2 regions of the Marinomonas sp. 63XJN7_9_ISO-PGPR-S23-217 genome follow, and region 1 is predicted to be linked to the other one. Evidence: predicted binding sites of a transcription regulator. Region 1 holds the regulator's gene; the other holds the start of a gene.

Region 1 (14,973 bases):
TAAGGAGGGTTACAAATAATCAGGTCATATTTTTTGCCATGAAGGCTTTTAAACATATCCGAGTGGATCGCAGTTACTCTGTCTTCTACCTGATGAAACTCAATATTTTCTTGAGCAACCGCCAAAGCCTTTTCACTAATATCACTGATATCGACTTGTGCATCCTCAAATACTAAAGCCGCAGCAATCCCCAAGCACCCAGACCCGGTGCACATATCTAAAATATTCAGAGGGTATTGCGTAAGCCAAGGTGAAAATTCCTTCTCAAGCAATGAGACAATGGGGGAACGAGGAATCAATGTATCTTTACTAACTTTGAAAGGTAATCCCATAAACCAAGCCGTACCTAATAAATATGGCAAAGGCTCACGTTGCTTAATACGCCTTTCAACTAATTTAAGAATGCGTTTTTTTTCATCATAAGTCAGAGCGCAATCCAACATATCGCGATGAAAATCGAGAGGAAGCTTTAACACCCCCATAACCAAATGGAGCGCTTCATCCCAAGCATTATCCGTACCATGACCATAAAAAAGATCACTATGTTCAAATCGGCTATAAGTCCAGCGAATAAAATCTTTAATACTACTTAGATCGCGAATGGCGGACTGTCTATTGCTCATACTATCTTCTTCACTATCATCTGATGACCACTTTTAATGGGTAAATAAAAAGCCGCATTATAGCCTTTATTACTTATTGTCTCTATCTTTGCCTTGGATCTGCTTCATGGTTCGAGCAATCTCTTGGAGTGTTTGGTCTACTGCTTGTCGATGCTGTTTATCCACCGCTCTTTGCTCTTCTTGTAAGGATTTGACTTGCTGTTTAAGCGTTGAATTCTCTTCTTTAAGGCTTGAAATCAAATGATCCTGCTTCGCTAAATCAACCTCATGCTGATCAAGGTTTAGACGCAATGCTTCTTTTTCTGAGCGTTCTCGCGTTAGCTGATTGTTAATCACTTGATGATGAGAATAAACATCATCATAGCGCTGTTGAGTAAGCTTAAGATGTTCATTTAACTGCGTATTCATAACCTTCAATGACTCTCGCTCTTCTAAAACTGCGTCGTAGGCGTCTTGCAACTCACACAACGCCAAACTTAACGAGGAATATTGTCCTTCTGTAGCCGAGAGCTTTAAGGCATATTGAGCTTCAGCATCGAGCATTTTTTCATCAAGCAGTCGGCCTAATATCTGCGTAACATCGCGAGAAAATCGGTTAAAAGAAGGCGCTAGACTAGAGCCTAACTCTTTAAGCTGATGCTGTTGGTGCTCTTTATACAGCTCCTCCCACTCAGAAATCGCATTCATTAAGGTTGTGTTCGAGCATTTACGACCATCTTTATCAAGGAAGTAATCTGCGATGCGAGGTATATTGGGAAATTGGTTTTTTTCGAGCAGTTCCCAGCAAGCTTGATGAATCTCTTCCCGAGCAATATTTGCCTTACGAGCCATCCCCACCTCCTATCTCTTCTGATGAAATAAATTATATGGACGTTTTACAACAAATGATCAATTCCGTCATTATATTATCTTTTTTACGAATAAAGAATAGCATTTACTTCTCTCCTTTATTACACACTACAAAGCAAGGGCAATAAAAAACCCCAAGAAGGGGCTTTTAAAAGGTAGGTGTCGACAAGTGGTCTTTAGTTTAGCTTAGCGTTACTAAGTAACTTTGCAGCAAACTCAACGCCAAATTTTTTGGCAAACTCATCTAACGGATCTTGCTTAGGCCCATAGATCACTTGTTTGTCGTTAGGGAATTGTGAGTTTAATACATCATTAAGACTCGCTAGGCCGTCAATCAAGCCTATTTTTTGCGCTTGCTGGCCGGTAAACACCATTCCCGAAAAGACATCGTTTGTGATTTTTAATCGATCACCCCGTCCCGCTTTTACAGCATCAATAAATTGCTGATGGGTTTCATCCAAGATCGCCTGCCATTTTTCCTTACCTTCTTTGGTCATAGGGACAAAAGGATCTAGGAAGTCCTTATTGCGACCCGCTGTAAAAGTTCTACGTTCAACTCCAAATTTTTTGATTAAGCCACTTAAATCAAAGCCAGAAGAGATCACGCCGATGGAACCCACCAAACTTGCTCTATTGGCATAAATTTTATTAGCTGCTGAGGCGATATAGTAGCCCCCAGATGCAGCCATATCCTCTACCACCACAATAATAGGAATAGATGGATACAATTTTTCTTTTTGACGAATAGCATCGTAAATAATACCAGCCTGGACAGGGCTGCCACCAGGACTGTTCATGTCGATGACCACGCCTTTTAGATTGGGATTTTTATAGACATCATCTAAAATATCCACGTATTCATTTCCATCGATGTCTGCACCACTACCAATAACCCCATCCATTGGAATGATGGCCACCGTATTTTGCCCAGTCACATTGGTATCTAAGGCGGAGCGACCAAACCATAAACCCATTATGCACAATAAAATAATTAAACTGGTAAAACGGAAAAAAATTTTCCAACGACGAGCACGTCTTTTTTCAATCACATTATCACTTAGTGTTTTCTCTAATAAGCGCCAGAGCTGTTGATTATCATCCAGCTTCGTCTCAGATGATTTGCTGTTATCGCTTTCTTTATCGCTATTGCGATTTTGCCCAGCATTGTCTTCTTCAAACAATTCGCCTTGTTGATTCGTTAAATTTTGTTGGTTCTTTTTATCTTCTTCTTCGGTCCAGCTCATGCTTTATTTCCCTAAAATGGAAGCTAATTGATATAAATTGTCGACAATCGTTTGTGGCTGACAAGATGCTAAACGCTTTTTGTCATGGGCACCATAAGACACGCCAATACTGGTTACTCCGGCGGCCTTGGCCATATTAAGGTCATATTCGGTGTCGCCAACCATTACCGCGTCTTCTGGCAATACATTAAGCTCTGCTAGGATTTGCTTCAGCATCATCGGATGAGGTTTCGATAAAGCCTCATCTGCACAGCGCGTCGTTGCAAAATAATGACCCGTTTCCGTGAGTGACATAATACGATCTAGCCCACGACGAGTTTTTCCCGTTGCCACTGCCAACAAAACACCCTGCCCCTTCAACTGCTCGAGGAGCTCGAACATCCCGTCATAAGCTAAAGGGGGACTTTGGTCTGCTTGCACATATAAACGTTTATAATGCATTTTTATCTTGTCTAATGTGTCAACTGGGAGTTCAGGCCAAACAACCTTAATCCCCTCATCTAAAGATAAACCGATGATATTTTGTATGTCATGAAACTCTCTTTTAGGTGCCATGGCGTGCTCTGCGGCTTGCAACATACAACCACAGATCTTATCAATGGAATCAAATAAGGTTCCATCCCAATCAAAAATCACTAACTTAACCATAGATACCCCTTAAGAATAAATCGCCGAAAGTGTACCATAGCGGGAAAATCAAACATAAGGATTCACAATGACAACAGGCTATACTTTAGAAGCGCTATCAATTGATCAAACAGCCACTTACACCAAAACCGTGACTCAAGAAGACGTACAAAGTTTTTCCCACATAACAGGCGATACCAATCCTGTTCATTTAGATGCTGATTTCGCAGCCACTACAAGTTTTGGCAAACCGATTGCCCACGGCATGCTTTCTGCTGGATTTATTTCTGCGGCGATTGGCACAAAGCTACCAGGACCTGGATGCATCTATTTGGAGCAAAACCTTAAGTTCAGAGCACCTGTTTATATTGGACAAGAAGTCACAACAACTATTACGGTGGCAGAAATTAATGAACGTCGCCGCCGTGTAACACTAAAAACAACCTGTGAGTGTGATGGCAAAGTTGTTGTATCTGGGGAAGCCATCATAATGCTGCCTGCCGCCAAGTGAGAACAAAGCAAGGCTTATCGACTTTTCTTTGTGGATAAGCCAACCTGAGAGCTTCGAACGATACGAAAATCAAAAGGCGGCCGAACAATTTCGGTCGCGTTTTTCTTATAACAAAAAAACAGATTTGAATAATAAAAATAATGAGCAATATAAACAATGTGTCTTATAAACGACTAGGTATATTATGCGAGTCGATTGCTTGACGCCTCCCTACATGATCACTTATCGTTTTTACATAATGATAATGTATTTAGTCTACAATCAGGCGCTTTCATCACAGTCTATTTACAAAGAACTTAAAATTGAAAAATATGAGGCATATTGAAAAAAAACTGGGTTTTTTTCTGAGAGAGGCATATATTTATTAATATAAATCATAGATTAAGGCATTTATGAACTCGCGACTGTTTATCACCTTTTTTCTGATCGTTTCGTCTTTGCTGACGCTATCAGATTGCGCTACAGCAAAAGAGATTCATAAGCAACGTTGGCTTCAGCCTAATATAGAGAAAATTTACTGCGAAGAGGCTGCTCTAGATCAAGACAAAGCAATAAAAGGGGAACAAGATAGCACCTCTGTTCAGTTCTTGGCTTTGGCTAAAAATCATACTGCTTCAAGTGATTATCTTGAACCAGTTGGCTATTTTCTAGCGACTAAAACTTACCCTAGAGCACCGCCAGTTTTCTTGATATAGCTTCGCTCTTTCTAACTTTTTAACTTTGGAGAATACATCATGAAAACACTAACTTACGTTTCAACAAAAGAAGTCAATGCCTTAACCTGGCCAGTCACTATTGAAAATACAACACTATACTCACCCGCATTATGCGTGTTCACAGATTTTAAAACATCGGCTCCTCGTGTAATCGAATCCAACACTCGCGCTGACGAGTTGGTCAGACTGATGAGAAAAGAACATGTTCGCATGAAGGTGGTCGTTGATGAGAAAAATAACTTTGTCGGCGTAATCAGTCTAGAAGACCTGTCAGAAGATGCTTTTATTAAGCACGTGGCAAATGGTTATGCTCGTTCAGAATTGCTTGTTGCAGATTTAATGAAACCAAAAGATAAAGTACTAGCCTTGTCTTATGCCTCTCTAAAAAATTCTGATATTGAATCTTTACTGTACAGTCAACGCGAAACGGAAGGCCAACATTTACTCGTTATTGATGAAGAAACAAAAACCATTCGAGGCCTCGTTTCTGCAAGTGATATCGCTCGCCAGCTACGCTTAGACATTGATGTAGCCTTCTCTAGCTTTAAAAACATATACAAAATTGCTTTATTAGGTGAAAAATATAATAGTAAAAAACTTAGAGTAGCCTAGAAAAAGATTACTCATCAAGCGTGTTTTGCCTATAAAAATGAGAGGGTTCAAAGAATGACTTTGAACCCTCTCATTTTTATCCTTCTCGTCTTTGAATCCAATAATAGTAAACGTCCCCTTCTTGCTCTTGCTTAACCAAAGTATGCCCTAAAAACCGACAAAATTTAGGTATATCCCTGGTCGTAGATGGATCTGTTGCAACCACTTTTAGCACCTCAAGGGGCTCTATTTTTTTCATCTCCACATGTAGCATCATGACTGGCTCTGGGCACATTAATCCGCTAGCGTCTAACAATGAATGGTGTTCCATAATCTGATCCTCCGACTGATTCCCCCTATTATAAACCTCCAGGTTGGCTAGACAAACTTTTCTGACAACCAACTATTAACCATGCTAGCCACCTTTGAAACCACCTCGTCTTGTGTTATGGCCTGCTTTTTTAGCGTCTTAAAATCATGATCGGCTCCTTCAACCCACATGATGTCAATATTCTTGTTGAGTTTTTGCTCCAGGACCCAAGAAGACTTACCGAACACATCCCTCGTCCCTTGAATAATCAAGCAAGGGACATCAACAGCTTCCAAAAACGCCAAACGATGCTTCTCCGGTTTACCGGGAGGATGAAAAGGAAAACCAAAGCAAATAACCCCCTTCACTCTATTATCACTTGTCAGCTGCGTTGCAACTCGCCCTCCCATCGATTTACCCGCAACAATGAGAGGGTCCGAGGCACTTAGGTAGTCAGCAAATTCTGGTATTAATGTATCGAAACGTGGCGGCGGACGCTTTTTTCCAGTGGCCTCTTGTTCCTGCATATAGGCAAAAGTCACGGGTATGACAGGGCAACCTTTTTCTCCTAACTGCTGGCTAATGCGTTGTAGAAAGTCACTATTTTTGTGACCGACGCCCGCTCCATGAGCAAGATAGATAGGCAATATTTGCATGGCTTCATCTCAACACTAAAAACGAGTTTTTTAACTTGAATAAAAAGTTTCTCTCTTGAACTTAGCAAGATTTTTATTTTGACCTTAAAACCTTGATCCAAGTCATACGAACAGAATCCCCATAAGAGTAAACTGCCATTAGAAAATTTAATAGGAAAACATCATGATCTGGGATCCATTACTCATTCAAAAATACAACTTATCAGGCCCTCGGTATACTTCCTATCCGACAGCTCCGTTGTTCGATGCCTCCATCAGCAAAATTGCTCTCATCGATAGAATGTTAAGGCCTTCAGACGCCCCAATCAGCCTCTACTTCCACATCCCATTTTGCGCTCATCTTTGTTACTACTGCGCCTGCAACAAAATTGTGACAAAACAATACGACAAGGGCGAGGAGTATGTGGAGTTATTAGGAGAGGAAATACGCCTACGCAGCTTAATGATTGACGCTGATCGTCCGGTGACACAACTGCACTTCGGAGGTGGCACACCAACCTTTTTGTCTGAGTCACAATGGCAGCAGTTATTTGATGTAATCAATAGACATTTTTCTTTGATTACCAATGGCAGTCAGGACTATAGCGTTGAGATTGACCCTCGAGAGATTAGCAAGTCAAAACTGACACTTCTGACAACCATGGGCATAAATCGCGTCAGCATAGGCGTTCAGGATTTCGATATATCGGTCCAAAAAGCCATTCACCGCATACAACCTGTTGAAATAGTTGAAAAGCTCGTCAATGACTGCCGCGAACTCGGTATACGTTCTATTAACTTCGATTTAATTTATGGCTTACCGTTTCAAACTCTAGACGGTTTTAAAGAGACGCTGAATATCGTTTTGAGATTACAACCAGAACGTATTTCCGTCTTTAACTACGCTCACTTACCTGAGCGGTTCCCAGCGCAAAAACGGATTCCAGAGGAGAACCTACCTTCTGCAGAAATGAAGCTGCATATACTCAAAATGACCATTGATACATTAATAGAAAATGGCTACGTCTATATTGGCATGGACCATTTTGCTAAGCCTGATGATACGTTGACGATTGCTCAAAACGAAGGCAAATTGCAACGTAATTTTCAGGGGTACACCACCCATGCAGATACAGATTTGATTGCCTTTGGCGTATCCGCGATCAGCAACTTAAGCGGCGTGTATATCCAAAACCATACTGACTTGTCTCTTTACCAAAATAGCATTGAAAACGGTCAACTCCCTATTATGAAAGGCTATATCAGCGATAATGATGACAGAATTAGACATCGAGTCATTATGACGCTTATCAGTCAATTTAGATTAAGCTTTCAAGCCATAGAACAAGAGTTTACTATACGCTTTAAAGAGTACTTCGCAGTAGAGCTTGCTAAATTAAAGCAGCTAGAATTGGATGGCATCATTGAAATTCTGAGCCAGCAAGAAGATACTATTATAAAAGTAACAGATCGGGGACGATTACTTATTCGCTGCGTATGCATGGTTTTTGACAAACATTTGAACAGCGTAGTCAAGTATTCAAAAGTAATATAATCTAGGGAGAGTGAAATGCCCGCAACACACACACAATCACGTTTTAGCAGTAAGTTATCTTCTCAGTGTCAAAATTGTAGCTTAAGTGCGCTATGCCTACCTATCGCTCTGGCAGACGAAGATATTAATCGATTAGATCAAATCATTGAGCGAAAACGCCCTCTAAAGAAGGGGGAGGTGTTATTCCATCAAGGCCAACCTTTTAGTTCTGTCTTTGCCGTGAGAACCGGCACACTAAAGACTTTTAATATTACCTCTTCAGGCGAAGAACAAATCACAGGCTTCTATTGCCCTAGCGAACTGGTTGGTCTAAGCGGTATCGATGATAATACCTACCCTATTTCTGCTAAAGCACTAGAAACAACCACCGTATGCGAAATCCCATTCAGTCATTTGGAGAATCTTTCCGCACAAATCCCGTCACTCAAACACCAGATGTTCAAAGTAATGAGCCGTAAAATTGGCGATGATCAGCAAATGATGGTACTTCTGGGCAAAAAGAATGCTGACGAAAAAGTAGCCTCATTCCTTCTTAACCTATCGAACCGCTTTAAAAAGCGTGGTTATTCAGCGACGTCCTTCCGACTTTCCATGTCCCGTGGTGAAGTGGGTAACTATTTAGGCTTAGCAGTAGAAACAGTTAGTCGTGTGATCACACGCTTTCAAAAAAACGAATTAATCCAAGTAGATGGTAAAGAAATTTCCATTATTGACTTGCCAGAAATGCAAAAACTCGTGGGAGTTGCGCCTGACTGTGGTAAAATAGCTCAGTTTTGAACTACAAACTAGGCGCACTTTGATTATGCTGTATGATGATTTCTACGTTAAGTCATTAATTCGTTCTGTTGAAGACTGGCCAAAGCCAGGCATCAACTTTCGAGATATCACCCCTATTTTTAGCGACCCAAAAGGCATGCGTATGGTCGTTGATGCTTATGTGCATCGCTATATTACCAGCGATATTACTCATATCGCTTGTATTGATGCTCGTGGCTTTTTGATCGCGGCCGTACTGGCATATGAACTACAAAAACCGCTGATTTTGATCCGTAAAAAAGGGAAACTGCCTGGCAAAACCATTTCACAAGCGTACGACTTAGAATACGGTTCCGCTGAGTTGGAAATTCAGGAAAACTCAGTAAAAACTGGCGATAATGTTTTATTGTTTGATGATCTTATTGCTACAGGTGGCACCCTATTAGCAGCTATTGAGCTATTAACGAGCCAAGGTGCAGAGGTTAAAGAAGTGGCCGCTATTATTGACCTGCCCGATCTAGGTGGAAGCCAAAAATTACAGGATAGAAACATCCCCGTTTTTAATCTGTGTGCGTATGAAGGTGATTAATCATCTATTTGCCTTTATTCACTAGAGGCAGTCTAAAGCATCAATAAAAAAGGTGGCGAATGCCACCTCAGGTTACTGATAAACCCCAGTTTTTTGCTGGGGTTTTATTTTTCTGAGTCTTTTGCTCACATTCCTTCCTAAGTGACTCAAGATATCTCATTAGTTACTTAGAGCTCTTTGAGGCCTTTTATTAAGGCTCTGACTATCGATTTCGTCATTTTTTTGAACAAATAAAAGCCTCTAGCTAAGCATTAAGGCTATCTTTTTCATATTTTGGGCGGCTGCCGTTAATAGACATTGAGAAGCTACTTTATCTGTTCCTCGAAATCGTGCATATCGATAGCCATGCAGCTCTTTTGCGTCGGCAAAACTTCGTTCCACGGTTTCCTTTCGTCTGGCATAAATGACTTTGCCTAATGGGGTTAGCCGATGGGCATTGATGCGTTCTTTGCTATCTTCCCAAACATGACGCGTAATGGTTTTGACCGATTTTTTGTTTGTGGTGCAGCGGTGCTTTTCTGGGCAGTTCGCGCAGATCAGGCTATCTGAGTCGTAGTGACGGTAACCTTCTCGAGAAGTGGTTTTGTAAATGAGTTTTTCACCTTGCGGACAGAAGTAGACATCTTGTTCCCTGTCGTACTTGTATTCGCGTTTATAGAAGAAGCCTTTCTTGTGATTAGGACGACGATAGCCCATCACGGCATAGATATGTCGTTCTTCTAACCCATGACAAACTGCCGAGGTAAAGTACCCCGCATCGACTCCGACCGATGTGATGAAAAGCTTAAAGCGTTCTTTGATTCGGTCCAATCGCTCTAAATAAGGGACAGCATCGTGGACATTGCCTGCGGTGACGTGTACGTCAGTAATAATGTTGCAACGTGCATCAACCGTTCGGTGATCTAAGTAGAAGAACCCTTTGGGCTTAGTATCTCGTACCATATAGCCACTCTCTGGATCCGTCGTACTCTGCTTGATTTCACGACTCTCCACCTTGTTTTTTTCAGGTGGTAAAGGCTTTTTTCCATGAACGAGTCGATCCTCCTCAACGGCCTTATCGAGCTCATCCATATACGCCTGTCGGGACTGTTCAACCACTACTTTTTCAAAATGCTTTTTGTTCGCATTGGCTTTAAGGTGTGTGGAGTCCGTATAAAAGGTGTTTCCGCCAACTAACTTGTGTTTTATAGCCTGGAGTACGATCTCATCAAAGATCTTTTGATAGATATCGGATTCCTTAAAACGACGTGTGCGGTTTGCACTCAAAGTGGAAGCATCGGGAATTTTGTCAGTCAGGCCTAAACCTAAGAACCAACGATAAGCGACATTAACTTGAACCTCTCTAATCAACTGACGTTCACTACGAATACCAAAAAGGTAGCCAATAAATAGCAACTTAAACATGAGAGTAGGATCGAGAGCGGGACGACCGTTATCCGCGCAATAAAAATCCTTCACAAGATCATGTAGAAAGGAAAAATCAATAATTCGATCAATCTTGCGAAGCAAGTGATCACTGGGGACGAGCTCGTCGATGGAAACAAACTCTAAAGTAGACTGGGTTTGAGGGCGTTCTTTAAGCATGCCGTTATTATAAAAAATCCCCGCCGAATGGCGAGGACTTTATCAGCAGTCTGAGGTGGCGAATGCCACCTTTTTTTATGCATTTTTAAAAGACCACATTGGCACCAACAGAAATGCCATCATTACTTTTTTGGCGCTGACCGTTTTTGTAAATGGCTTCAGTCGCTCCGTAACTAATAAAAGCACGAGTATTGTGTGTTGTCATATACTCAAGGCGCGCGTTATAGGTATACATATGATCCAGTCGAGAAATCGTTAGAACCTCAGGAGAATAATAACCGGAAGCGTATATGCTTAAACGATTCGCCATTGGGAAGGTATAACGATACCAACCACCTAACGCTACCGCTAATGCAAGATCATTATTTTCATCTTTTAAATTAGAATCGAGAGCATATAGACGCGCCCCTAGTCCAACCTGCAACGGCCCCGTTGCATCTGTATCTTGAATACTCAAGCCTGCATAAGCAGAAGAGGTATCTTTATCCGCATCATGCGTCCCCCCCGCATCAATTGAAAAAGGGCCTGCATCAATACTGGCATCCGCTTTCAACAAATCGTTTCTTAAGTTCACACTTACGTTAGAAGCCAATACCATGGAAGAGCTTAGTAGCCCTGCGGTCAACAATAGCGCTTTGTTGCTTAGTTTCATTAGAACTTTCCTATAGTGAAATAATATTCAATTTATTAAATGCATCTTCTGATTGTTTTAAGCCTTTAAAATCAAACAGCTCATTATCAGCAAGATGGGAAGGCACCACATTCTGCATGGCAGTAAACATAGAATCGGTTCTGCCTGGATAATCTTTTTCCCACTGCTGAAGCATATCTTTTACGACTTGCCTTTGTAGATTCTCTTGTGAACCACATAAATTACAAGGAATAATGGGATAAGCCTTCATATCGGCAAATGCTTGAATGTCTTTTTCCTTGCAATAAGCCAATGGTCGAATAACCATATGCTTTCCATCATCACTTAACAGCTTAGGCGGCATAGACTTTAACTTACCACCGAAAAACATATTTAAAAAGAGCGTCTCAAGTATGTCATCTCGATGATGACCTAAAGCAATTTTAGTCGCGCCAATCTCTTCTGCAAATCCGTAAAGTGAGCCACGACGTAAGCGAGAGCATAATCCACAAGTAGTCTTACCTTCTGGAACGATTTCTTTGACGATGCTATAAGTGTCTCTCTCTAAAATATGGTAATCGACTCCAATTTCGTCAAGATAGGCTGGCAACACATGCTCGGGAAAACCTGGCTGCTTTTGATCTAAATTCACAGCGATGATGCTGAAATGAATAGGGGCGCTGGCTTGTAAATTTCGTAAGATATCCAGCATAGTAAAAGAGTCTTTACCACCAGATAGACACACCATCACTTTATCACCGTCTTCAATCATGTTGAAGTCGACAATGGCCTGACCTGTTAAGCGTCTTAAACGCTTTTGCAGCTTATTAAACTCAAGTTTTTCTTTCGGGTTGTTAGATAAATCCATTATGTACACGCTATAAACTAAATGCCGCTATCTTACTATAATCATTATTTTGTCGCATTAAAAAAGCAGCAACTTGATAAAAAGCTTGCACATTAGTGACGCTTTGACAAATCATCCACAAAATGCAGCTTAGTCCCACACAGCTTGCAAATATACTCTGTGCCTTTTTGCGCTCTAGTATGACGCTGTTTGGTGAACGTGTGCGTTTGACAATGGCATTGGTAGTAATAACTTTGTTTTGGTGGTGGAACATCAAAGCTATGGGTACGTTGTGGTGGAAGTCCATACACTTTGTGCATTACCGCCTGCCACTCTTTGCCATGTGGTCGCACATCATTTCCGTATATCTGAAACACAATAATATGAGCAACCTCATGGGGCACAACCGTCTCCAAAAAGTCCTGAGGATTTTGCTGGTACATATACGAATTAAAACGCACTTCATTTTTGTGCAAATGAGCAGTACCTGCAGCTCGTCCCTTTTGACGTAGATTCGCATTTGGTAACTCAAACTCAGTGCCGAAGAATTGATTCGCTCTGTTTATGCAGTCTACTACTTTACGCTGTATAGTCGCTAGGATCTGTTTTGGCGCATCAGTCTCATAGGATTCATTCTCCATATCGAAAGAAAGTTGGCTTTTGGCATACATAGGCGGCCCTATTCCTCGTTGGTTCTTACGTCATTCAAGATGGTCAACAATTGCTCTGCATAAGAAGAAATTGCTTCAACGGATAGCCCTGTTAAACGACTCAATGATGCAATATTGCTTGGCTTATGCTTTTGCACTAGTCGCAACTGACGATCTGACAAAGGATTATTCTGCACTCTACTTTTCCAAGTTTTTAGTTTATGCCAATCTATCAGCTCTTTATGAAGCGCATTCTCATCTAATATTGGATAATAACGCTCATGGGGCAAAAGTATCTGCTCTTCTCCCTTCAAAACTCGCTTGGCCTTTTGATTCAAGTGCACACAAAAAGTAGTGGAATGGTCTATTTTTATATAACTAAATCCAATTAAGTGCCGAATCACCGCCTTCCACTGAATATCGGTAAATTCCCTGCCTTTTCCAAATAAAGACAGAGTTTCACCTTGAACGCTTATAACACCTTTGTTGCGTTTTCCAAGCAGGACATCAATCAAGACAGAAAAAGGCTGCACCCCTTTTGTATAATAAATAAGAGAAAGCATTTTCTGTGCCGCTATGGTCGCATTTTGCTCAGAAGACGGTGACAAACATCGATCACAGTGTCCGCAAGGCTCAATTTCTTCTCCAAAATGCGCGAGAAGATGTTTGCGGCGACACCCTCGACTTTCAAGTACTTTAAAAAGCGCACACAATCGATCATGACTTTCACCATCACTAAATTGTTGCGCCTGCAGCATATCTTGAAGCCCATACAATAATAAGGATTTTGCAGGCTTACCATCTCTACCAGCGCGACCAACTTCTTGAAAGTAGGCTTCCGGACTGCTCGGTAAATCAAAATGAATAACAAACCGAATATCAGGCACATCAATGCCCATACCATAAGCTGTTGTTGCTACCATAATGACACCAGGCTCATTCAGAAAACGTTGATGATGCTTTTGCTTATCTAGCTCATGCATGGCTGCGTGGTAAGGCAAGCTAGTTAGCCCAAGGCGTTCGAGCCAGCTCGCTAGCTCTTGGGTTTTTTTTCGTGAACGGCAATAAATAATACCCTTTTCACCCGCCATTTCATGGTGCAAAAAATACAATATTTGCTGCTTAGCTTTACGCTTTTGAGCAATTTGAATCTCAATATTCGTCCGATCAAAACTGTTTTTTAAACGTAAACACCCGCTGATTTGCAGGGAATTTTCAATGGTCTGAATCGTTCTTAGATCAACCGTACCGGTTAACGCAATGATAGGAACCTTGGGGAAAGTGGCGCGTAGAGCCCCCAATTGGCTATATTCCGGCCGAAAAGCCTCACCCCATTGAGCGATACAATGGGCTTCGTCAATAGCAAAAAGGGAAATTTGAATATCTTTTAAAAAGCCAATTACCGTTGGTTGCACTATTTTCTCAGGCGACATAAAAAGCAAATCAACCTGATCATGCCGCAGAGCCCACACCAAATCTTCTTGTTCTTCGATATTCAAAGCAGAATTGAAAAAATAAGCATTGACCCCCGCTTTTCTGAGCACATCCACCTGTTGCGCCATTAATGCTAGTAGTGGGCTGATGATAATGCCAATACCCTCACGTATTAACCCAGCAGATTGATAGACTAAGGACTTACCACCGCCAGTAGGCGCCATCAACAAAACATCACTCCCCGAACAGAGGGCGTCAATGGCTTCCTCTTGTAAGGGGCGGTAGGCTTGGTAGCCGAAACGGGACAATATAGTGTGTTTGGTTATCATAAGAGAATTATCTCTTAAGTAAGGTCATTGTGCATCGATTTTTAGACGCTTTTTCGCTAGAATTCGCCACTTAATCCGCTGAAATCACTTTTAAAGTTTTAGGAAACCTCATATGGCACACCAACCTCTTGATGATCTTGAGTTAGATACAATAGAAACCTTTTTAGAATCCGATCGAGTTCATGAAGAATGTCAGAATTTCGTTATGGCCCATGGCTTTTTAACCGCACTGGCTATTTGCCCCGCTCAGTTTACCGAAGAGCAATGGCTTCCTGTTATTTTTGAGGAAACCCCAAACTTTGAAAGCCCAAAAGAAGAAAAGCAAATCACTCAACTGATGTCTCGTTTGTTTGTCGACATTCAAAAAGAGCTTGAGTCAGAAGACGAATTTCTCATTCCATGCGAGTTAGAGATGGGACCAAGCCCAGAAGAACTCAGCGAGCTTCAAGAATGGGCCACCGGTTTTATGGAAGGCGTGTTCATGACAGAAAC
Region 2 (14,973 bases), 120 kb from region 1:
GCTCTTAATCCCCCCCAATAATGGTGATCGGAAAGAATCACTTGCACCGCGTCGCGTTCAATAGCTTCTGGCACATCAAAATACCCAATGACACACATGTTGGTCGCCAACGGGATATCAGTAACCGCACTCACCTCTCCCATGGCGACTTTCCCTGGCGCAGGGTCTTCTAGGTATTGCAGCAACCCTTCGCTAAATTCGGGCAATAGCTTCTTCGTCATCTCAACAGACCAACCACCATTGGGGTCAATGCGTAATGGCAATTCAGGAAACGCCTCACGTAATGCTTTTAGTGCTTTTATTTCCTCTAATGGTTCGAAAACGCCTGCTTTCAGCTTGATGGATTGAAAGCCATATTCTCCTATCATTTTTTTCGCTTGAGCAACAATCCCTTCAGGCGTCAGCGCTTCACCCCATTTATCGGCCCAAGAATCGTTAGTAAAGCCATGACGTTCGTATTTGTAGAATAAATAAGCGCTGTAATCCACTTCGTCTCGCACTTTTCCGCCAAGCAAATCACATACAGGACGTCCAGTGAGTTTCCCCATGACATCCAGACAAGCGACTTCATAAGCAGAAAAAATACGGGGTACTGTGGTGGCTCCTAATGTTCCTGGCGCAATTTCAAGACCTGATTTTGGGTCAGGTAAGGTAACAACTTGTTCGATTTTCTGACGAATGGCGTTTAGATGAAACACATCCATGCCTATTAAATGGGGAGCGACTTGTTTCAACTGACTGATGGTTTGCTGATCACCATAGCTTTCCCCCAAACCATACACCCCCTCCTCCGTATGTACCTCAATGATAGTCCGCAACGCCCACGCCTCGTGAATACCATAGACATTGAGTAACGGTGGATCACGAAAAGCAATTGGGGTGACTTCCACTGATTTAATAAGTGACATAACCTTTCTCCGAGATAAATGATGTCTTATTAGCAAATAAAGCACTAATCGACAGATTGAACATAACATCCGCCGCCGCGATGACTCTAATCATGAAGCGACACCAATCCAGTAAAAGAGATAAAGACGACGAGAGTCGCTATGGGAAAGGCCTGCAATCTCATTTATCCGCTCCCACTATTTTTAGATTTATTGTTAAGGATGCATAACTTACCAACTAATATATTAGCTAATACAGCATTTAATATACTAATATATTAGTTATAAAGTGCAATCGTTTTATGCGTACTTATGGCATTATCGGCAAAAAGCAAACAAACAAATCGGCAGAGTGCCCCAATAATCACACTAGATAAACATGCCAATATGATAGAAAGACACAGCATAGAGCTGATCAAAAAGTATCTTGATCATCTAGATGAAACACCCAAATCGGCAGTAGACCGAATCTACGCTGACTTACACAGAAGAATCACTAATTTAGAACTTCCTCCAGGCGCTCCCTTAACTAGGGTTGACCTTTGTAAAGAGTATAACGTCAGCCAAACCCCCGTTAGGGAGGCCCTACTTCGTCTAGAGCAAGTTGGTTTGATTAAGGTTCGTCCACAATCCGGCACGGAAGTAAGCTACATTGATATACAGCAATTAGAACAGAATCATTTTTTGCGAGAAGCGTTGGAGTTCGAAGTGGTTAGATGTTTAGCATTACATCAAGACAGTAGACTACTGTCTCATTTAACCATGTTAGTGGATATGCAAGAAAGCTTAATTGGAGGCAACGCAGAGGACATAAACCTATTTAGCAAATTAGATAGATTATTTCATTCCTCGATGTTTGACGCTGTCGGCCAAAGCCAGTTATATGAGCTTATTTGCTCTCGATCTGGACATATGGACCGCATTCGCCGTTTACATCTCCCTTCAGAGGGAAAAGTACGCGGTGTTATCTTATCTCATAGAAAAATAATCCAAAGCATTACTTCCGGCGATCCCATCCAAGCAGTCGACTCGATGCGTGAACACTTAAGTGGCACACTATCCAAAGTCGAGGAAATTAAAAAAACGTACCCAGAGTTTTTTTTATAATCTCGTTAACAACACCTATTTAACAGAGAAATGAAAACAAGGCGACCGAGGAGGAGAGCTGAGCTGCTGTCGCCTTTTTGTATTATGATATTTTTGATAAATTATATATTTAAATTATCAAATGGTAATTGGAGCGCTCCTTGATGTTATCCAGCTTGGATCTTCACCAAATCGATTATCACCAATCGAGCCTTCTAAAGATAAGAGAAAGATCAGTAAGAGGGTACCAAATACAGGGATTACATTAAGAAAGATAAACCAACCAGAGCGGTTTATATCGTGTAGACGGCGGATACTCACCCCAATGGTTGGGGATAGAATCAAAAAGTTAAACACCAAAACAACGATCATTAATTGATCTAAGGTGATCAATGATTTTGATAAGAAGGATTGCACAAAAAACAAGAGACTGAGCAATAGATTGACAATCATATTACCCATAACAAAATACCAAAACTCTTTGCGAGACGAACGACCTGAAAACACGGCATATTTCTTAAAGGCAACCAGATACCAACCCATATCTTTCCTTCTCTTTTCATTCAGTTAGCTGATAGATAAACGCTCTGTAAAGAATATAACAGCATGGAATTAATCGCTAAAAAAATTACAACTAACCCTCAAAAAAGAGAACAGATTCAAACGCAAGTCTAGAAAACCATTAAAAAACCTTATACCGCACCAAACTGACGAGCAAATTCATCCAGTTTTTTACTGCGAATCGATTTCAGTTGGGCCAGTTCGGTTTTTGCTGACGTTTTTGCTTCAACAACAAGCTTGGGATCCTGATTGATTGCCGCATTTTTCAAGGCCGCTTCATAGGTATCTAACACCTCATCAAAATGATCCTGATAAGCCTCTTCTACCATGGCAAGTGCCACGTGGTAAGAAGCATTATTAGACTCCGCATCACGTTTTATGCGATCTAAAGAGTTTTGAAAATACAAGGACTGTAAAGTAACGTGGGGAGAAGAAGTACCTCGGGATTCTCTCCTTTCATTTACAACAATGCCTGATGAGGCGGGCTGAGTCGAAAAAACCGTACTTGCCTGTGTGTAGCTTACAGGCATTGTGTTCAAAACAAGAATTGCAGTGAGCGACTGCAATCTCTTAAAGAGAACTTTTTTCATGTTCACCTACTCCTATTGAAAAATAGCAACATACAATCTCCTCTATAAAAACGCGATTCGATTCTATGAAAAGTGAGATTTCATTCTATGGGGCAAGCGTGAACAGCACAATCCAATCAGTCCCATTGCACATTTAAACCTAAACCTTGCATTTTTATGACAAGACAATACGCAAGAAAAAACAACAAATATGCACAAACAACAAAAAATACCCCATTAAAGTAAATTAATTGTCATGAAATTGTCATGCTTACTATGGTTTACTCTTTGACGATAAATTCGATCGGGCAGTGATCGATATTTCTATTACATATCAATCAGGTATCACCCTGACTCAATGAGGAACGAAGAAATGACCCAGTCCGTTGATAATACTCGTCGTCGTATGCTCGGTTTTATGGCAGGCGCCCCTTTACTCCCTCTTGCTGGTGGGATATTCACCTCCAAAGCGTTTGCCGACAACATCACAGACTCCCCATTAGCCTCTGTCAGTTTTGTTCCAATGGCGGCGCCATCGTTAAGTAACCCAGCAGCCATGGCGACAACCTATATCAATTCGGCAATGCAGCTTAAGTTTGAAGATGGTTCTAGTCGCCTGGTTAAACTTGACTACCATCCTTTTTTCATTTCTGGCGATAAAGTTCCTGATGGTCAAGGCGGAACAGTCGTTGCAGGCGGTTATTATGATATTAACAATCGTCCAATTAACGATCCAACAGCGGGTAATCGCCAATTTTTCTCAGACTGTCCAGATGGTTCAAGTCTATTAACGGTAGAAGGTGCAAACGTACCTGGTGTTTACGGCAAACCAGTATTTGCGGTGGTTCAATTTGAATATACTTCGCGTGACGGCGGCGGTAACGATATGTACGGTCGTCTACCCTCCCCTATTGCCGTATTAACACTGGATCAAAACCAAGAAACGGGTGAATTGAAACTCGTGAAATATCACAATGTTGATACCTCCAGTGTTGGTGGTTTATGGATCACCTGCGGGGCGAGCTTGTCACCATGGGGCACTCACCTTTCCAGCGAAGAATATGAGCCAGACGCATCAAAAATGGATGATAAGCGCTTCAAAGCTTACAGTAAGAACTTGTTCGGCGATGAAAATAAAGCCACACCTTATAATTATGGTCACCTGCCAGAAGTCACCGTCAACAAAGACGGTACAGGGTCTATCACCAAGCATTACTGCATGGGCCGTATTTCTCATGAGCTTGTTCAAGTCATGCCAGATGAACGCACTGTCATCATGGGTGACGATGCGACAAATGGTGGTCTGTTCATGTTTATTGCTGACAAACCACGTGATTTATCTTCTGGTAAGCTATATGTAGGAAAATGGCATCAAACTTCTAACGAAGGCCCAGGTGCGGGCGATATTTCTTGGATCAAACTGGGTGAAGCCAATAGCGATGAAATCAAACGCCTAGTTGATGCAGGCATTAAATCTTCTGATATCATGGAAATCCATCATAAAGACCCAAAAGACCCAAGCTTCACTAAGATTGGCTACGGCGGCAAACCAAACTGGGTAAAACTGAAACCAGGTATGGAAAAAGAAGCGGCCTTCTTGGAAACACACCGTTATGCAGCGCTTGTTGGTGGCTCTTTAGGCTTTACCAAAATGGAAGGCACAACAGTCAATATCAAAGACAAAAAAGCCTACTCAGCAATGTCATACATCTATAAAACCATGACGGATGGCAGCAATGACATTCATGTTCAAGGACCAAAAGCTGGTGCCGTATATGAGCACAAGCTAACAGGCGGTCAAACAGACAGTGATGGCAACAGCATTGACAGCGAATGGGTATCGGTTCACATGCACGCTCCATTCAACCTAACAGGGGAAGACCTAAAAACTGCCGATGCAATCGGCAATACAGCCCATGCTGACCGTATCGCTAACCCAGATAATATCAAGTACTCTGAAAAGCTTCGCACTTTGTTCATTGGAGAAGACAGTGGCAATCATGTCAACAACTTCCTATGGGCCTATAATGTAGACAGCGGCGACCTATCACGCATTATGTCTTGCCCAGCAGGCGCAGAATCAACTGGCCTGCATGCGGTTGACGAAATTAACGGCTGGACCTACATCATGAGCAACATGCAACACCCTGGTGACTGGGAAAGCCCATTGCATGACAAAGTAAAAGATGTATTAGATCCATACGTCCGAGCTAATTACAAAGATCGTTATGGTGCGGCTGTGGGTTACATCACAGGGATTCCTAAAGTCTCTTAATTAATAAGCGACTTTACAACGATTTATCTGATCGGATAAACAAAAGGGCAACCATTTGGCTGCCCTTTTCTTTTACTCTATCGTTAAAAATTGCGAACATGTATTCAAAAAACCATATTACTACAACTTTTTTGCAGCCAAGTTGCACTAATATATTCCCCTACTTTTCATTCCATATTTATCAAATGTACCAACATTAATCATATAATGGTTAAGTATTTCTGTTATTTCAGCAAAGTCATTGATGCCACCATTGGCTCTGCTGACATAGCTATGTTTCAGTTAGTTCATTTTGCTAACACCATTGAAACATTAAGAAGCACGCAACCATTTACAATCTATTTTATTTTTATCAAGCCCGAAAAAGGACGACCAGGACCATTCCCCAGGATTAAGTACAAAGCCATAACTGAGTGTTAAACCGGATGCAATTTTGATATCACCAAGTTGGGTATTACGTTGATCGGTGATGACATAATTTTCGCTGACAACTTCCTCCCCTGCGATAAGCTTTTTCAATACCTTATTCGAGTAAATTACCAGACGTATAGGGTCGCCTGCACGAATACCAATGTCAAATCCGCCAAAATCTCCTGCGGCAAATCGGACTGGTGTCGAAAAACAGACAGTTTTGTCTTTATGACCGATGATGGACTGCCTGAAAACAAGCTGACCTTTTCCCGCAATCCCTCTCAGTTGTAATAATGTGCCTTCTTTAGGGGATTTGATGTACACAACGGCTTTTATATCGTTTGATTGTAATGCCTCTTTTTGTCGTCTAGTGCCTGAGTTGCTGACATCATGAGCACTGGCGGAGACAGAAAAGAACGCTACACACATGCACAACACTCTAGATAAATGATTAATATTTTTCATATAGTGCTCCCTGCTCAAAGTGTTGTGTCATGTTGTGAATAAGCATTGTCATTGCTTTGTGGTTCACTCGGCAAAACCATTAAAATAAGCCAAAGCACCATGCCAACCACAGGGACTAAGATAACCAATAACCACCACGCAGAGCGATTCGTGTCGTGCAGTCTTCGCACCGTTAAAGACAACATGGGAAGCAAAATCAGCAAGCTGTAAATGACTTCAACTTTCCATGCCGTCAGGTAGAAGGCTTCCAAAACAACAAACAGCGCAGAGATCAACATATTCCCCAAAAAGAAGGTCAAAAAGGCTTCTCGCGATGCTCTTCCTGAAAATTGCCAAAAACGCTGCCACCCATCAAAATACCCGTTCATATTTTTCTCCAACAAAACCTATCGAAGATGAAAATCTAGAGTTTTGAGGTGACAATAGCGTCCTAAATCAGGTTCTAGGACGTCCTTGATGACTTTCTAGGTCATAATAGCAACCAAAGAAATAAGAAACGGAGTTTAGATGATTGCTATTCCCTTACCTTTTGTGGTCGCCCTGTTGCTAGGTATTTTGGCTATTCTGCTGTTTATTCGACGCGAAGAAACCACCCCTTCAGCATTTGTCTTTATTACTTTATGCACCCTAACGACAATAGTCGTTGGTCTACGTTGGACATTTGATTACCCACTGTTTCGTTTTTTCCAACCCATCTTGGCGTCATGCATCCCTGTTACCGCTTGGTACTGTTTTGCGAACGCTTATCAACGTCATCGATTTCGATTTTGGCATCTATTGCCGCCTATTTTTGTCTTTTTAGGCTCTCTTACCTATCCCTTTTGGCGACCGCCTTTAGACCCTCTTTTGACATTACTCTATGTAAGTTACGGTGTCGCACTGATTCGAGCCTCATATAGAGTAACCAACATTCCTGAGCAGGTACGTTTATCCGATATTGATCAAGCACTAAAAGCAGAACGAGTGGCGGGGGCCATGTTGTTAATGTCGGCTTGTATTGATGGCGCGTTGGCCATTGATTTCTCGCTTTTCGCAGGCGTTCACGCCATTCATATCTTAGCCATAGGTCACGCCATATTATTGCCAATGCTCGCTATCGCAGTGATCAGGATTAGCCTAAGTATCGCACCAAGCATGACGGAAACAGCCAATGAAAATGAAGAAGAAATCACGTTAGAAGAGCAAAAGAATAGGACGCATCAGCAAACCGACAACGAAGCGAAAACCATAATAGATAAAATAGACACCTTACTCACTAAAACAGAAGTTTTTTTAGACCCAGACCTCTCTTTAGACAGACTTGCCAGAAAGGCCTGCATTCCCGCACGCCAGATTTCCAGCGCAATAAATCAAATTTATGGGCGAAATGTGTCTCAAGTGGTTAACGAATACCGTATCGAACGCGCCAAACAGCTGCTCATTACAACAGATAAGCCTATCACCCAAATTTACTTAGACTCCGGCTTCCAAACCAAATCCAATTTCAATAGAGAGTTTGCCCGTGTCACTGCGCAGACGCCGAGCGCCTTTCGACGCTCGAACAGTCAATAAATTAGGACTGACGTAGAAAAGACAAAATGTCCTCATACATAGCTTGATGCAGCGCCTTTCGTGAACGTCCCTTACCATCTCGACAAACAATCCCATCACCTGGGTTTTCTTTGTCGATCATCGTTATCGCCCCCGGTTTACAAAGCTGAATGAAGCTAAAATGCGCAGCATCAGGATAGACAATGTAATGACGCCTGTTTTTAGGAATATACTTTGCGAGAAAACCCGATTCTTCCGCTTGCGGTAAATCGCCAATATCAACACCTGCGGCGAGTATCAGAGTGGGTGTGGTCAAAGTTTGTAAACTGTGACGTGACAAGCTTCGTGCTAGGCCCAAATCCAACGAAACGACTCGCTTGATCCGCTTGTCTTTTAGGCTGCCTGTTGGCTCACCGATTTGCGGCTTATCCAAGCCCAATTCAGGCATCAAACCACATATTCGAGGATTTGGCTTGGCAATGCATTCCTGCTTCAACTGGCCTCGATCAAATTGCGCGCCCGCTAAAAGCATCACAGTCCAGCCTCCCAAAGAATGTCCTATAGCGGTAATATCATGCCGATTAATGTTACGACGCCACATGGATGAGCGTAACAACCAATCCAATAAACGTGATATATCTTGGGGGCGTTGCCACCATTGCGCAGCCGCTTGTGGTGAGCGGTCGAACGTCGTGGTGCCAGGGTGATCAACGGCAGCGACTATATAACCCTCTTGAACCAACTTAGTTGCTAACCAATTTTGATTACGCCAGTTCCCGCTATAACCGTGAGAAATGACCACCAGCGGAAAATTTCCTGTCATCGGCGTCCCAATTCGGACCACATCCGTTCCAATAAACGCTGCATTTTCAGCGACTCTCTCTACTGGAAAACGCGTCTGTGACGGATACCAAATACTGGTTTTTAAGGGTCTATCACTGTCCGGATACAAAATAATTTGCTCAAAACCCACCGCATCTTGTGCTATGACTTTACTGGTCATACTCACTGCCAGTAACATCAAAACCAACACTAATTTCATTACTTCACTCCTCATAGTGATTGCAAACACAATCACTATGAGGAAAAGAGAACCATAGAACGACCTAAAACAAGATCGAGGACATAATACAAAACACGGGGTCGGCAAATAGGGTCATACCAGATAAATTTCGACTCGCTCTTTCCCTTTGCCTATATTTTTGCGTTTTAGTTTGATGCGTCCCACTTCTGAGGTGCGGTTAATATGGGTGCCACCGCAAGGCACTTGAGCAAAATGTTCGACCTTCCAATAACGCCGCCCCTTTTGTACATCCGAAAAGTCTTTCTCGATGGGCAAATCAGCATCAAACAACGACTGAGCTTGAGCTTGTATCTCGGGTAACATGGGCGAGATGCTTTCTGGCAACTCAAAATCAATACGGCTTTTCGATTCTGAAATGTGCGCACCCATTTTTTCAAGATTGGGAATTGCTTTATAAAACAATTCAAGAACCACTTCCGCAGCGAAATGCAGACGCATCAAGTTGTATCGCCTTGGCCAATCTATTTTGACATCAACGGTTTGCCCAATCTGAAAACCTGCAGTCGACTCTAGCGTATAAAGAATCGATTGATCCCTTTTCTCAGCGCTGACTACCTGGTAACCGCCAATCGTGCCCCCATCACTTTCTTGGCCACCCGACTCCGCATAGAAAATCGTTTCGGCAAGTTCAACTTGGTTTCCATCCAGTTTGCTAATAGTCGTCGTCAGTTCAGTCTGATACGGATCCACCCAAAATTGTTTTTTTGTCACGTTCCTTTCTCCTCAGCTACGTCAAGCCAAAAGCTAATGCTTCATGTTACCCAGTAGAGAAAGGAAATACAGTCAAACGTGAACCTTTACAAGCAAAATGATGACCTACCAGAGACCTTTGCACGAAGCCGCAAGCACGACCGTCATAAAAGGTCTCTACCAATAACCCAGTACTTTCCACCATAGACCACCAACAATGCCCCAAACCGAGAGGTTCACTAGGCTCATGATGAATCCCATAATCCACCAATCTTCCATGGACACATAACCAGAGCCGAAGATAATTGGCGATGTGCCTGTGGCGTAGTGAGTCAGTGACATCATCAAAGAAGAAGCACCAGCAAGCAATAGACCAAGGTACAAAGGAGGTGCGCCCAATAACAAACCCGCAGCGTAAAAAGCCGCAAACATGGCGGTGATATGGGCCGTCGTACTAGCGAAAAAGTAGTGCACATAGAAATAAGTTGCCACCAAGATCAACACCGAAATTTCCCAACCAAAGCCTAAATGCTCAATATTGCTTTCTACCACGGTGGAAAACCAATGCACCAAGCCAAGCTTGTTTAAAAAGGTGGCCATCATCACCAAGGCAGAGAACCAAACAACGGTATCCCAAGCGGATTTTTCCTTAAGAACATCCTCCCAACTTAATACACCTGTGACTAAGAGCACCGACAATCCTAAAAAAGCGACTGCGGTTGTATTAACGGCAAATGCCGAGCCAAACAGCATCGCAGGTACACCGGCCCAAAGGATCAGTAGGAGAGCAAACACCGCCACCATGACTTTTTCACCGTAGCTCATTACCCCCATTTCACTGAGTTTGGATTTGGCAAAGGCCCTCGCATCCGGTGTGCTTTTCACCTCTGGCGGATAAATGGCGTAAACCACTAAGGGCACAAGCGCAATACACACTAAGCCAGGCAAAAGAGCCGCCAATGCCCAAGTGCCCCAAGTGATGCTAATGTTCGCTCCAGTTGCATCGGATATGAGCTTCACAATCAAGGGATTGGGAGCGGTCGCTGTAATAAACATGGCCGAGGTAATCGGATTAATATGGTAATTCACCAAGGCTAAGTAATGACCAATTTTTCGAGACGAGCCCTCTTCTGGTGAAGAACCAAAACTGGTTGCGATGGATTTCATAATGGGATGAATAATACCGCCACCACGGGCAGTATTACTCGGCGTAACGGGGGCAATCACTAATTCCGAAATCGCCAAAGCATAGCCAATACCAATGGTTTTCTTGCCAAATAGAGAAATAAAATAATAGCCAATGCGATTCCCTAACCCCGTTTTAGCAAGCCCACGTGAAATCATAATAGCAATACCGATCAACCATATAAGCGAGTTCGAAAAGCCACTTAACGCATCTTTGATCGCACCTGAGGGGGAATTATTAGTCACTCCAGTAAAGGCAACCAAAGTGATCGCCAGAATTGCAATGGCGCCAATGGGCATCACTTTGCCAATAATCGCAACGACGGTCCCCACAAACAAAGCCAGTAAATGCCAAGCGTTGGCAGAAACCCCTTCAGGCACTGGCACGACAAACCAAATCCCCAACGTCACAACGATCGAAATCATTCCTGGGACAATTTTTACACCACCCACCTTCATACATATTCCTTTTACAACAACACGAAAAAGACTTTAAAAGGGCATAATAACGGGACAGCCAAAGTCTGGTGATGACTTATATCAGATAAGCTTTGATCATGAGTAAAATAGGAAAAGTAAGAGGATAGTCTGACTTTATTTCATTGCTCGGCAAAAAATCACTGTCATGTATTCTTCATTTTTTTGACTTGTCTAGATAACCAAACCGTCACAAACCTCCCCTAACATGATTTCAACAAACCCATAATTTGTTTCTTTTTTTGTCTTATAAATTTGTCTAGACAAACCAAGAAATATGAATGAGAACATCATGGCCATTTATTTAGATATTGCCCAACAACTAAAAAATGAAATTCACCATCAGTACGAATCGGGTGATTTACTACCAGCCGAGCAAAAGTTAGCCAGTCGCTTTAATGTCAATCGGCATACCGTTCGTCGCGCTATTGATGAACTGGTACAAGATGGTTTAGTAAAACGATTTCAAGGGCTTGGTAATCAAGTGACCCGACCTGCTATTGATTACTCCCTAAATAACCAGTCATGCTTTACCTACAATCTCTCAAAAGCAGGTTTAACATTAGACACTCAGGTGCTCGAATGCTGTGAATACAAGCTTCCCCAAGAGCTTGCCTTGCGCCTTAAACTGAGCACAAAACAAGAGGTATTGTTAATCAAAACCTGTCGCTCTATTAATAAGCAAGCCACCACGCTGATCAAACATCACTTGTTTGGCGTCGACAAAGAGATTATGAGCCAATACCAATCGGGATCCTTACACGGCTTTTTAAAAGCACACTATCACTTTCATGCCACCCGAGGCACCACACGACTTAAAGCCCGAATGCCAACCTTTGATGAATGTCAGCAGCTACAAATTGGTCGTGGGGTTCCAGTCATGGAGATTCATTCTCAATATTATCTAATCGAAAGCGGTGAGCTGATGGAGTATTCAATTAGCATCAGCCGCAGCGATATTTTTGAATACAGCGTGGAGCCTTAATGATGCCAAGTGAAAACCTTACCGAGTCAAACCAACAAGCGCGACAGCATTGGATGTCAGTAATGGCAAAATCACGTTCAGAAACGTTAATCGCCTTATCAGATACTTATATCAATAAACATCGCTTTGAAACCATCCGCGCAGCCGAAGTAGGACTAACCCAAGTGCGTGGTCGCATGGGCGGTACCGGGTCTCAATTTAACCTTGGCGATATGACCATGACCCGATGTGTGGTGCGTTCCAGCAATGGTCATTATGGTCACAGCTACATAGCAGGACGCAATAAAGAACACGCTACTCGCGCTGCACAACTGGATGCCATGCTACAAGACCAAGCCTACCAACAAGACTTGATAACCAACATTATCCAGCCTTTGGCACACCACTTAGCCGAGCAGAAAAAAAGGAAAGCGAACGAAGTCGCCCAAACCAAGGTGAACTTTTTTACTCTAGTGAGAGGAGAAGACTAACCATGACCACACCTACCTTAGTGAAAGGTTTCCAACATATCATTCATGACAGTCAAATAGTTTTTCGACAATTACTCAAAGCCATGAGCGAGCCCGGCTCTCTGGTTTCAGTGATTTCACCTGAACCCATCGATCATCTCAATGCCAGCACCTTCGCCATATGCCAAGCCATGCTAGACCAGCAAACACCGCTTTGGCTATCACCCCATTTTCATACCACGAATATAAAACACAATCTGCATTTTCATACAGGTGTGTCCATGGTTGACGAAAGCCAACAAGCCCTATTCGCTTTGCTTTGCCCCGATGATTTGGAATCATTTGCCGACTTGTCTCAACACTTTTCGCAAGGAACAAATGAATACCCAGAAACAGGCTGTACCCTGATCGTACAAGTCAGCAGCATAAAAGACGACCTTTCAAACGGGGTGAATTTACGCCTCACTGGGCCTGGCATAGAAACGGCGAAATTCGTTTCTATCAGTGACCTTCCGCTTGCGTTATTGGACTACTTATCAAACCAAACAGGAGAACGAAATGCCTCTTTTCCACTTGGTTTGGATTTTATCTTCGTCGATCAAACGCACTTAGTTTGTCTACCCCGAACCACTCAAGTGGAGGTACTTTAAATGTACGTTGCCGTTAAGGGTGGAGAAACCGCCATAAACAACGCACACAAATTACTCGACAAAACCCGTCGTGGTAGTTTGGACATTCCTGAATTATCAGTGGCACAAATCAGCGAGCAATTGCCTTTGGCGGTTGCCCGTGTAATGACTGAAGGTTCCATTTATGATCCGCAGTTAGCGGCTTTGGCTATCAAGCAATCCGCCGGAGATCTGGTTGAAGCCATTTTTTTATTACGTGCCTATCGCACCACACTCAGCCGCTTTTATAGCAGCGATCCAATCGATACCACACAAATGCAAGTTGAACGGCGTATTTCAGCCACCTTTAAGGACCTTCCCGGTGGACAACTGCTAGGCTCCACATTTGACTATACACACCGACTATTAGACTTCACTTTACTTGCCGACGGCCGAACACCCGAAGAACTCGAAACGATCACCTCGACCAGCCAAGAAGATGATGCCGAAGCCATGACTCGCGTACTGCAAATGCTGGAGCGAGAAAATCTTATGGTGGAGGAAATCGATGAACAAACCACACCCACTGACATCACCCAAGACCCACCAGCTTACCCTTGCCATCGCAGTGCTCGACTACAAGCCCTCGCCCGTGGTGATGAAGGTTTTTTACTGGCACTGGGATACTCTACTCAGCGGGGGTACGGGCGAAATCACCCTTTCGCGGGAGAAATTCGCACAGGCGACGTCACCATTAGCATCACCCCAGACGAACTGGGCTTCACTATCGATATAGGTACTCTGCAAGTCACCGAATGCGAAATGATCAATGGCTTTAGCAAGTTAGAAAACGATGATATTAAGTTCACTCGCGGCTACGGGCTGGCCTTTGGACAAAACGAGCGTAAAACCCTGTCCATGGCTTTAATCGACCGCGCCTTGCAAGCCGAGAAATACGGAGAAGAGCGTGTTTCTCCGGCCCAGCAAGAAGAGTTTATCTTATCCCATTGTGACAACGTGGAAGCCGCAGGCTTTGTTTCTCACTTAAAACTTCCCCATTACGTTGACTTTCAATCTGAGTTGGAATTATTACGTCGCCTTCGCAAAGAGAGGATGGATAACGAACAACAAGGTGCCTCAGGAGAACAAGCATGAGCATTTCTTCTACTACATCGATAAACAAAGCCACTCTTGAGCCCATTAAAGACGGCTACAATTTTGCTTATCTTGATGAACAAACCAAACGCATGATACGTCGTGCGCTTCTCAAAGCCGTAGCAATCCCTGGTTATCAGGTACCCTTTGGTGGCCGAGAAATGCCCATGCCTTATGGTTGGGGAACGGGTGGAATACAATTAACCGCTGCGCTCATCGGTGAATCTGATGTACTAAAAGTCATTGACCAAGGGGCCGACGACACAACAAATGCCGTCAGTATTCGTGCCTTTTTTAAAGCCTTAACGGGAGTCAAGACAACGGAAAACACCGTAGAAGCCAGCTTGATTCAAACCCGCCACCGTATTCCAGAAACGCCATTAAAAGCCGACCAGATTCTCGTTTACCAAGTGCCTATTCCTGAACCGCTGCGCTTTATCGAACCCAGCGAAGTGGAAACGCGAAAAATGCACGCCCTACAAGACTACGGCGTTATGCACGTCAAACTCTATGAAGACATCGCCCATTTCGGCCATATTGCGACTACTTACGCCTA

The links. Region 1 encodes FNR, which switches genes on or off when oxygen is low (the NO sensors DNR and NnrR bind a similar motif). Its sites were predicted from a motif close to TTGATNTANATCAA; they were not measured.
Region 2: AC0VYI_RS13510 (anion permease) is a predicted target of FNR. The motif match lies at 11,274-11,287, and genes of this name have one in related genera.

Annotation. Positions count from the first base shown of each region.
Region 1 is NZ_CM149678.1:2,760,301-2,775,273, forward strand. Features, by position in the region: gene prmB (50S ribosomal protein L3 N(5)-glutamine methyltransferase) at 1-623, opposite strand, end outside; gene AC0VYI_RS12880 (hypothetical protein) at 693-1,454, opposite strand; gene sppA (signal peptide peptidase SppA) at 1,649-2,716, opposite strand; gene AC0VYI_RS12890 (HAD-IA family hydrolase) at 2,720-3,364, opposite strand; gene AC0VYI_RS12895 (MaoC family dehydratase) at 3,432-3,854, shown strand; gene AC0VYI_RS12900 (hypothetical protein) at 4,247-4,549, shown strand; gene AC0VYI_RS12905 (CBS domain-containing protein) at 4,589-5,182, shown strand; gene tusA (sulfurtransferase TusA) at 5,259-5,492, opposite strand; gene AC0VYI_RS12915 (alpha/beta family hydrolase) at 5,540-6,127, opposite strand; gene hemN (oxygen-independent coproporphyrinogen III oxidase) at 6,291-7,661, shown strand; gene fnr (fumarate/nitrate reduction transcriptional regulator Fnr) at 7,677-8,438, shown strand; gene AC0VYI_RS12930 (adenine phosphoribosyltransferase) at 8,464-9,006, shown strand; gene AC0VYI_RS12935 (IS1182 family transposase) at 9,247-10,590, opposite strand; gene AC0VYI_RS12940 (YfaZ family outer membrane protein) at 10,676-11,242, opposite strand; gene ttcA (tRNA 2-thiocytidine(32) synthetase TtcA) at 11,253-12,089, opposite strand; gene AC0VYI_RS12950 (SprT family zinc-dependent metalloprotease) at 12,182-12,739, opposite strand; gene AC0VYI_RS12955 (RecQ family ATP-dependent DNA helicase) at 12,748-14,481, opposite strand; gene AC0VYI_RS12960 (YecA/YgfB family protein) at 14,594-14,973, shown strand, end outside.
Region 2 is NZ_CM149678.1:2,885,049-2,900,021, forward strand. Features, by position in the region: gene AC0VYI_RS13460 (glucarate dehydratase family protein) at 1-908, opposite strand, end outside; gene AC0VYI_RS13465 (GntR family transcriptional regulator) at 1,200-1,994, shown strand; gene AC0VYI_RS13470 (DUF805 domain-containing protein) at 2,112-2,516, opposite strand; gene AC0VYI_RS13475 (hypothetical protein) at 2,666-3,124, opposite strand; gene AC0VYI_RS13480 (PhoX family protein) at 3,477-5,378, shown strand; gene AC0VYI_RS13485 (hypothetical protein) at 5,691-6,254, opposite strand; gene AC0VYI_RS13490 (DUF805 domain-containing protein) at 6,269-6,622, opposite strand; gene AC0VYI_RS13495 (helix-turn-helix domain-containing protein) at 6,762-7,805, shown strand; gene AC0VYI_RS13500 (alpha/beta hydrolase family protein) at 7,807-8,826, opposite strand; gene AC0VYI_RS13505 (alanine--tRNA ligase-related protein) at 8,941-9,579, opposite strand; gene AC0VYI_RS13510 (anion permease) at 9,736-11,202, opposite strand; gene phnF (phosphonate metabolism transcriptional regulator PhnF) at 11,513-12,205, shown strand; gene phnG (phosphonate C-P lyase system protein PhnG) at 12,205-12,675, shown strand; gene phnH (phosphonate C-P lyase system protein PhnH) at 12,678-13,304, shown strand; gene AC0VYI_RS13530 (carbon-phosphorus lyase complex subunit) at 13,305-14,417, shown strand; gene AC0VYI_RS13535 (alpha-D-ribose 1-methylphosphonate 5-phosphate C-P-lyase PhnJ) at 14,414-14,973, shown strand, end outside.